One region of the Ottowia pentelensis genome, then DNA from elsewhere that is predicted to be linked to it. Evidence: predicted binding sites of a transcription regulator. Region 1 holds the regulator's gene; the other holds the start of a gene.
The links. Region 1 encodes FNR, which switches genes on or off when oxygen is low (the NO sensors DNR and NnrR bind a similar motif). Its sites were predicted from a motif close to TTGATNNNNATCAA; they were not measured.
Positions count from the first base shown of each region.

Region 2: the regulator FNR is predicted to act here: its motif matches at 2,119-2,132, upstream of ACWHMB_RS18590 (cbb3-type cytochrome c oxidase subunit I).

Region 1 covers NZ_OZ224513.1:2,472,481-2,475,893, forward strand. The annotation lists gene hemN (oxygen-independent coproporphyrinogen III oxidase) at 1-1,267, opposite strand, end outside; gene fnr (fumarate/nitrate reduction transcriptional regulator Fnr) at 1,428-2,147, shown strand; gene ACWHMB_RS11975 (DUF1178 family protein) at 2,205-2,690, opposite strand; gene ACWHMB_RS11980 (NUDIX domain-containing protein) at 2,701-3,285, opposite strand; gene ACWHMB_RS11985 (DUF2818 family protein) at 3,297-3,413, opposite strand, start outside.
Region 2 covers NZ_OZ224513.1:3,827,516-3,830,928, forward strand. The annotation lists gene ACWHMB_RS18585 (cbb3-type cytochrome c oxidase subunit II) at 1-317, opposite strand, end outside; gene ACWHMB_RS18590 (cbb3-type cytochrome c oxidase subunit I) at 307-1,962, opposite strand; tRNA gene ACWHMB_RS18595 (tRNA-Met) at 2,233-2,309, opposite strand; gene rplQ (50S ribosomal protein L17) at 2,335-2,721, opposite strand; gene ACWHMB_RS18605 (DNA-directed RNA polymerase subunit alpha) at 2,827-3,413, opposite strand, start outside.

The DNA of each region.
Region 1 (3,413 bases):
CGGTGACGCGCACCAGCCCATCGTCCTGCATCGCCGCCAGGCGCTTGAGCTCGGCGGCGAAGTAGCGCTTGAAGTCGACCAGCTGCGACAGCTCGATCGACTCGAACTGCACGCGGCCCTGGCACATCAGGCCCATGATGACGGCGCGGCGCAGCAGGTCGTCGCGCGTGACGGCCAGGCCGCGCACCACGGGCAGCTGGCCGTGGTCGAGCCGGTCCTGGTACTCGATCAGGTCCTTGGCGTTCTGGCTGTAGGTGGCGCCCACCTTGCCGATGGCCGACACGCCCAGGCCGATCAGGTCGGCGTCGGGCTGGGTGCTGTAGCCCTGGAAGTTGCGGTGCAGCCGGCCCTGGCGCTTGGCCACGGCCAGCGCGTCGTCGGGCAGCGCGAAATGGTCCATGCCGATGTAGACGTAGCCCGCCTGCTCGAAGGCGGCCAGCGAGCGCGCCAGCATCGCCACCTTGGCGCTGGCCTGCGGCAGCTCGACGGTGTTGATGCGCCGCTGCGACTTGAAGCGCTCGGGCAGGTGCGCATAGCCGTACAGGGCAATGCGGTCGGGCCGCAGGTCGGCCACCTGGGCCAGGGTGCGATCGAAGGATTCGGGCGTCTGCTTGGGCAGGCCGTAGATCAGGTCGACGTTGATGGAGTCGAAGCCGACCTCGCGCGCCGCGGCCACCAGGGCGAACACCTGTTCGGCCGGCTGCACGCGGTGCACGGCCTTTTGCACCAGCGGGTCGAAGTCCTGCACGCCGAAGCTCAGGCGGTTGAAGCCCAGGGTCTTGAGCGTGGCCAGGCGCGTCGGGTCGATGGTGCGCGGATCGATCTCGATGGAGTATTCGCCGCCCTCCGCGAACGCGAAGTTGCGCCGCAGCATGTCCATCAGCTCGCCCAGCTCCTCGTCGCTGAGGAAGGTCGGCGTGCCGCCGCCCAGGTGCAGCTGGCTGACGGCCTGCTGCGCGCCCAGGCGCTGCACGTGCAGGTCGACCTCGCGGCTGAGGTAGCGCAGGTAGGGGCCGGTGCGGTCGTGGTGCTTGGTGATGATCTTGTTGCAGGCGCAGTAGTAGCACAGCGACTCGCAGAACGGCAGGTGCACGTACAGCGACAGCGGCTTGGCCGCCTGGCCCGAGCTGATGCGGCGCTGCTCGAGCGCGTTCAGGTAGTCGGCTTCGCCAAAGGCCTCGACGAAGCGGTCGGCCGTGGGATAGGAGGTGTAGCGCGGCCCGGGAACGTCGAAACGGTTCAGCAGTTCGGGGGTAATGACAGGCATGACAGGCGAAAATCAAATGGCAGGACATACTGTCGGGCCGAACCTTGCAATTGTCCTTGACGATCATCAAGAAGATGGGGGCAAATGATTCGGGCAACACCCGACAAGCCAACTAGAATCAAGGCATTACTTCGCACGCGTCAAGGCGCCGAACACTCCGATGACCCCAAAAGCCATCCAAGTCGCCTGTTCCAACTGCAACCTGCGCGAACTGTGCATGCCGGTCGACGTCACCGACCAGGACATGGACAAGCTCGATTCGCTGGTGGCCACGCGCCGCAAGATCCGACGCGGGGAATCGCTGTTTTCCAACGGCGACCGCTTCGACGCCCTCTACGCCATCCGCACGGGCTTTTTCAAGACCCGCGTGACCACCGAGGACGGGCGCGACCAGGTGACGGGCTTTCAGATGGCCGGCGAGATCATCGGGCTGGACGGCATCGTGGGCGACCGCCACAGCTGCGACGCGGTGGCGCTGGAAGACGCCGAGGTGTGCGAGATGCCCTATGGGCGCATTGAAGAGCTGTCGCGCGAGGTGCCGGCGCTGCAGACGCACGTGCACAAGATCATGAGCCGCGAGATCGTGCGCGAGCACGGCGTGATGCTGCTGCTGGGCAGCATGCGCGCCGAGGAGCGCCTGGCGGCCTTTTTGCTGAACCTGGTGCAGCGCCTGCACGCGCGCGGCTTTTCGCGCTCCGAGCTGGTGCTGCGCATGACGCGCGAGGAGATCGGCAGCTTTCTGGGCCTCAAGCTGGAGACCGTCAGCCGCACCTTCTCGAAGTTCGCCGAGGACGGCCTGATCGAGGTCAAGCACCGGCACGTGCGCATCCTGGACATCGAGGCCCTGCGCACCCTGGTCAACGCGCCCGAGGGGCGCTGACTTTCAAGCCAAATCAGCCGCTGGCCCGCGCCCGGCAAGCGCGAGGCGCTATCAACATCATTGCAAGGTGTTTTTCAGGCTGTCCGGAATCGGCAGCGGCATGACGGCGATGCCCTCCTCCAGCAGCTCCTCGGTCTGCTGGGGCGTGGCTTGGCCGCGGATGCCGCGCTCGGCCGCCTCGCCGTGGTGAATGCGGCGCGCCTCGTCGGCAAAGCGCTCACCCACGTCCTCGGTCTGCGCCAGCACGCGGCGCACCATCTGCAGCCAGGCCGCCTGCATGGCCTGCGGCGGCAGCGCCGCCACGGGGCTGGCCTGCTCGCCTGCGCCCGCGGCGGCCGGGCGCGCTGCATCACGGGCTAAAGGCGGCTCGCTGCCGCGCCCCAGGTTGAGGCGCGGCGCGCTCAGCATCTTGCTGACCGCCGTGTCGCTGCACAGCGGGCAGGCCACCAGCTGGCGCGCCTGCTGGTCCTGAAAATCGTCCTCGGAAGCGAACCAGCCTTCAAAAACGTGGCCGCCCGAGCATTGGAGGTTGAGCACTTTCATGGTCGGTCGATCAGGTGGCGGGCACGTCTTGCCACGTCAGGGGCCACGCGCCGCCCAGCACATTTTGCAGCCACAGCGCGCCGACCAGGGTCTTGGCGTCGGTCACCTCGCCGCCACGGCACCAGGCCTGCAGTTGGGCCGGGGTGGCGCTGAAGACTTCGAGGAACTCGCCGGCGTCGAGCGCGCGCTTGCCCGACACCAGGTGGCGCGCAAACCAGATCTCGATCACCTCGGTGGAATACGACACCACCGGGTGCAATACGCCCGCGCGCGCCCACTGGCGGGCGACGTAGCCGGTTTCCTCGCGCAGCTCGCGCTGCGCGCAGGCCAGCGCCGACTCGCCCGGATCGAGCTTGCCGGCGGGAAACTCGATCAGCGTGCGCTGCACCGGGTAGCGGTACTGGCGCTCGAGCACCACCTCCAGCGTGCCGCCGGCGCGCTCCAGCAGCGGGATGATCATCACCGCGCCGGGGTGCAGGATGTATTCGCGCTCGGTCAGGCTGCCGTCGGGCAGGCGCACGCGGTCGCGCCGGGCGTGCAGAAAGCCGCCCTTGAACAGCTCGCTTTCGTGTACCGGATGTTCGGTCAGGTCCATGGCGCGGCGCCCTATTTCTTGTGGCGCACCAGATAGCGGTAGACGAAGCCCGGGAACGCCAGCGTGGCGAACAGCGAGCCGGTGACGGCGTAGAACTCCCAGCCCTGCGGGTAGTTCTGGCCGGCGGA
Region 2 (3,413 bases), 1.4 Mb from region 1:
AGGTCGGGGCCGGTGCGCATGCTGCCCAGCAGGTGCGGCCGGTCGTAGACGTAGTCGCCCGGCACCGAAGCGCGCCCCCAGCCCCGCTTGGCATCGGCGGGGGCAAAGCTTTCGGAGCGCGGCTGCTGGCTGTGGCAGTACATGCAGCCGTTGGAGATGTAGACCGAACGCCCGCGCAGCTCGGCCGTGGTATAGGGCTTCAGCCCTTCGGGCGCCTTCACGTCATGCACCTGGATGAACGGCAGGATCACCAGGGCCGTGACGGCGATGGCAAAGGTCACCATCGCGCCCGCAGTCAGCTTGACTTCATTTTCCATTGACCGCCTCCATGGCCTGAGCCTGGGTCGAGAACAGCGCCGCACCGACCCGATTGGGGCCCATGTGCAGCACCATGGCCAGGAAGTGCAGAACGAACACCACGTGGCTGGCCACCATCAGGCTGCCGCCGACGCTGCGCCACTCCAGGTAGGGGATCGTGACCCGGACCGACTCGATGAACGGCCTGGCCGGGTCGAGCATCGCCAGACCCTGCAGCCACCCGCCATAGCTCAGGAACACGAAATAGATCAGGATGCCGATGCTGGCCAGCCAGAAGTGCCAGGAGATCAGCCTGGGAAACGGCCACTCGTGGTGCAGGATGCGCGGCATCATGAAATAGATAGCGCCAAACAGCACCATGGTGACGAAGCCGTAGGCGCCCAGGTGCGCATGGGCCACGGTGTAGTGCGTGAAGTGCGCCACCTTCTGCACCGAGCGCAAGGCCTCGAACGAGCCCTGCAGGGACGACATCAGGTACATGAAGCCACCGAACATCATGAAGCGCAGCACGGGCGAATAGCGCGCCAGGTGCATGCGCCCCCTCATCGTCAGCGCCATGTTGATGCCAAAGGCCAGCACCGGGATGATCATCATCATGCTCTGCACGATGGACAGCGTGACCAGCCAGCCCGGCACCGGCCCGCCCACCAGATGGTGACCGCCGACCTGAGCGTAAAAGAAGGCCAGCGTCCAGAAGCCCAGGATGGACAGGTTGTACGAACGGATGGGCCGCGCAATGATCTTGGGCAGAAAATAGTAGATGGCGCCCACGGCAACCGGCGTGAACCACAGGCCCAGCACGTTGTGGCCGTACCACCAGTTCATGGCCGCCTGCTGCACGCCGAACTGCACGCCCGGCACCTTGCCGACGATGAACAGCAGCGTGATCCACAGCAGCGCCGCGGTGTGGTACCAGGTGGTCACGTACAGCGACTCGACCCGGCGATTGACCAGCGTGTAGATCACCGGGCCGATGATGCAGATCATGCCGGCGGCAAAGAAGATCCCGATCTGCCAAGGCATTTCGAGGTACTCCAGGCCGTCCGTCCAGCCCGCGCCGATGGCGCCGACGCCGCTGGCAATGGCGACGTTGACCAGCGCGCCGCCCAGCATGATCCACATCGGCCCCATCAGCGGGCGACGCAAGAGGCGCGGCATCAGCCAGATGATGATGCCCAGCTCGGCGTTGGTGATCCAGCCGTAGAGCACGGCCGTCAGGTGCATGGTGCGCATGCGCCCGAAGGTCATCCACGCCTCGCTCACCAGCCAATCGGGCCAATGCAGCTTCAGCGAGGCGGTCAGGCCCGCGATGCCGCCGAACAGCAGCCACATGCAGGCGAAACTGATGAACATGAAGACCGGGAACGCACTCGAACGGTCGGCCGCCAGGCGCTCCTCCAGCTCCTCGGCATCGGGGGGGTGCACCGTGTCGCCCGGCTCGACCGCGGCGGCCTGCAGGCTGGCCTGCCCCGCCGGCTTGAGCGCCGGATCGTCCACCCGCCCGATCTCGCCCTTGACGAAGATGGCCGAGGCCGCCCGGACGTTTTCGACCAGCAGGCCTTTTCGGAGCGACCAGATGAAGGCGAATAAACCCAGCAATGACAGCAGAAAGGCTGCCAGCAGGCTCAACAGGGCGCTGTCCATGGTTTTGAGTCCTATGAGATTGTCGGCCACCGCATGGGGCCGGTGAACGACCCGCGCCCAATCATCCCGATGCGTTGGCGCGCCCGGGCACGGACCCAGAACCCGTGCTCACCGCGCGCGGCCCCGTTTATGCCCCAGCCACGCGCACTTGTCACCTTGACCTGGGGCAAGGCATGGCTGGCAGCAGGGTTTCCACGCACGAACCCGTCCTGCAGCTGTCCGTTCAGGCAACAAAAAAGCCGCCCGAAGGCGGCTTTTTGCTCAGAATGCTGGTTGCGCGAGGAGGATTTGAACCTCCGACCTTTGGGTTATGAGCCCAACGAGCTACCAGACTGCTCCATCGCGCGGCAAGCTTGAAATTATAACCGATATTTATTCGGCCTTGGGTTCGTCGCCCGTCTCGGGGCGATCGAGCAGCTCGACGAAGGCCATGGGGGCGTTGTCGCCGACGCGAAAGCCCATCTTCAGGATGCGCGTGTAGCCGCCCGGACGGGTCTTGAAGCGCGGGCCCAGGTCGGCGAACAGCTTGGCCACGCTGGCGTCGTCGCGCAGGCGGGCAAAGGCCAGGCGGCGGTTGGCCACGCTGTCGTTCTTGGCCAGGGTGATCATGGGCTCGATCACGCGGCGCAGTTCCTTGGCCTTGGGGACCGTGGTCTTGATCGCCTCGTGGGCGATCAGCGAGTTCATCATGTTGCGCAGCATCGCCAGGCGATGCGAGCTGGTGCGGTTGAGTTTGCGCAGGCCGTGACCGTGTCGCATGGTGCTTTTCCTTTCTTGCCTTGTTGTGCAGGCCGCCGGATCAGGTACGGCCTGGTGCACGAAATGCCGCCCAGCGATGGGCGACCACTATAAAATCAATAGCTGTCAGCGCTTGTCCAGTCCCGACGGGGGCCAGTTTTCGAGCTTCATGCCCAGGGTCAGGCCACGCGAGGCCAGCACTTCCTTGATCTCGTTGAGCGACTTGCGGCCCAGGTTGGGGGTCTTGAGCAGCTCGTTCTCGGTGCGCTGGATCAGATCGCCGATGTAGTAGATGTTCTCGGCCTTCAGACAGTTGGCCGAGCGCACCGTCAGCTCCAGCTCGTCGACCGGGCGCAGCAGGATCGGGTCGAAGGTCGGCAGGACGCCGCCGCGTGGCGCGGCCGACTCGAACAGGCCGTCGATGGCCGGACCTTCGAGCTGGGCGAACACCGCCAACTGCTCGACCAGAATCTTGGCGGAGGCGCGCACGGCCTCCTCGGCGGTAATGGCGCCGTTGGTCTCGATCTCCATCACCAGCTTGTCCAGGTCGGTGCGTTGCTCGACGCGCGCGTTCTCGACCGCGTAGCTGACGCGCTTGACCGGCGAGTAGGACGCATCGAGCACGATGCGGCCGATCGACTTGGTGGCTTCGTCGGCGTAGCGGCGCAGCGTGCCGGGCACGTAGCCGCGGCCGGTCTCGACCTTGATCTGCA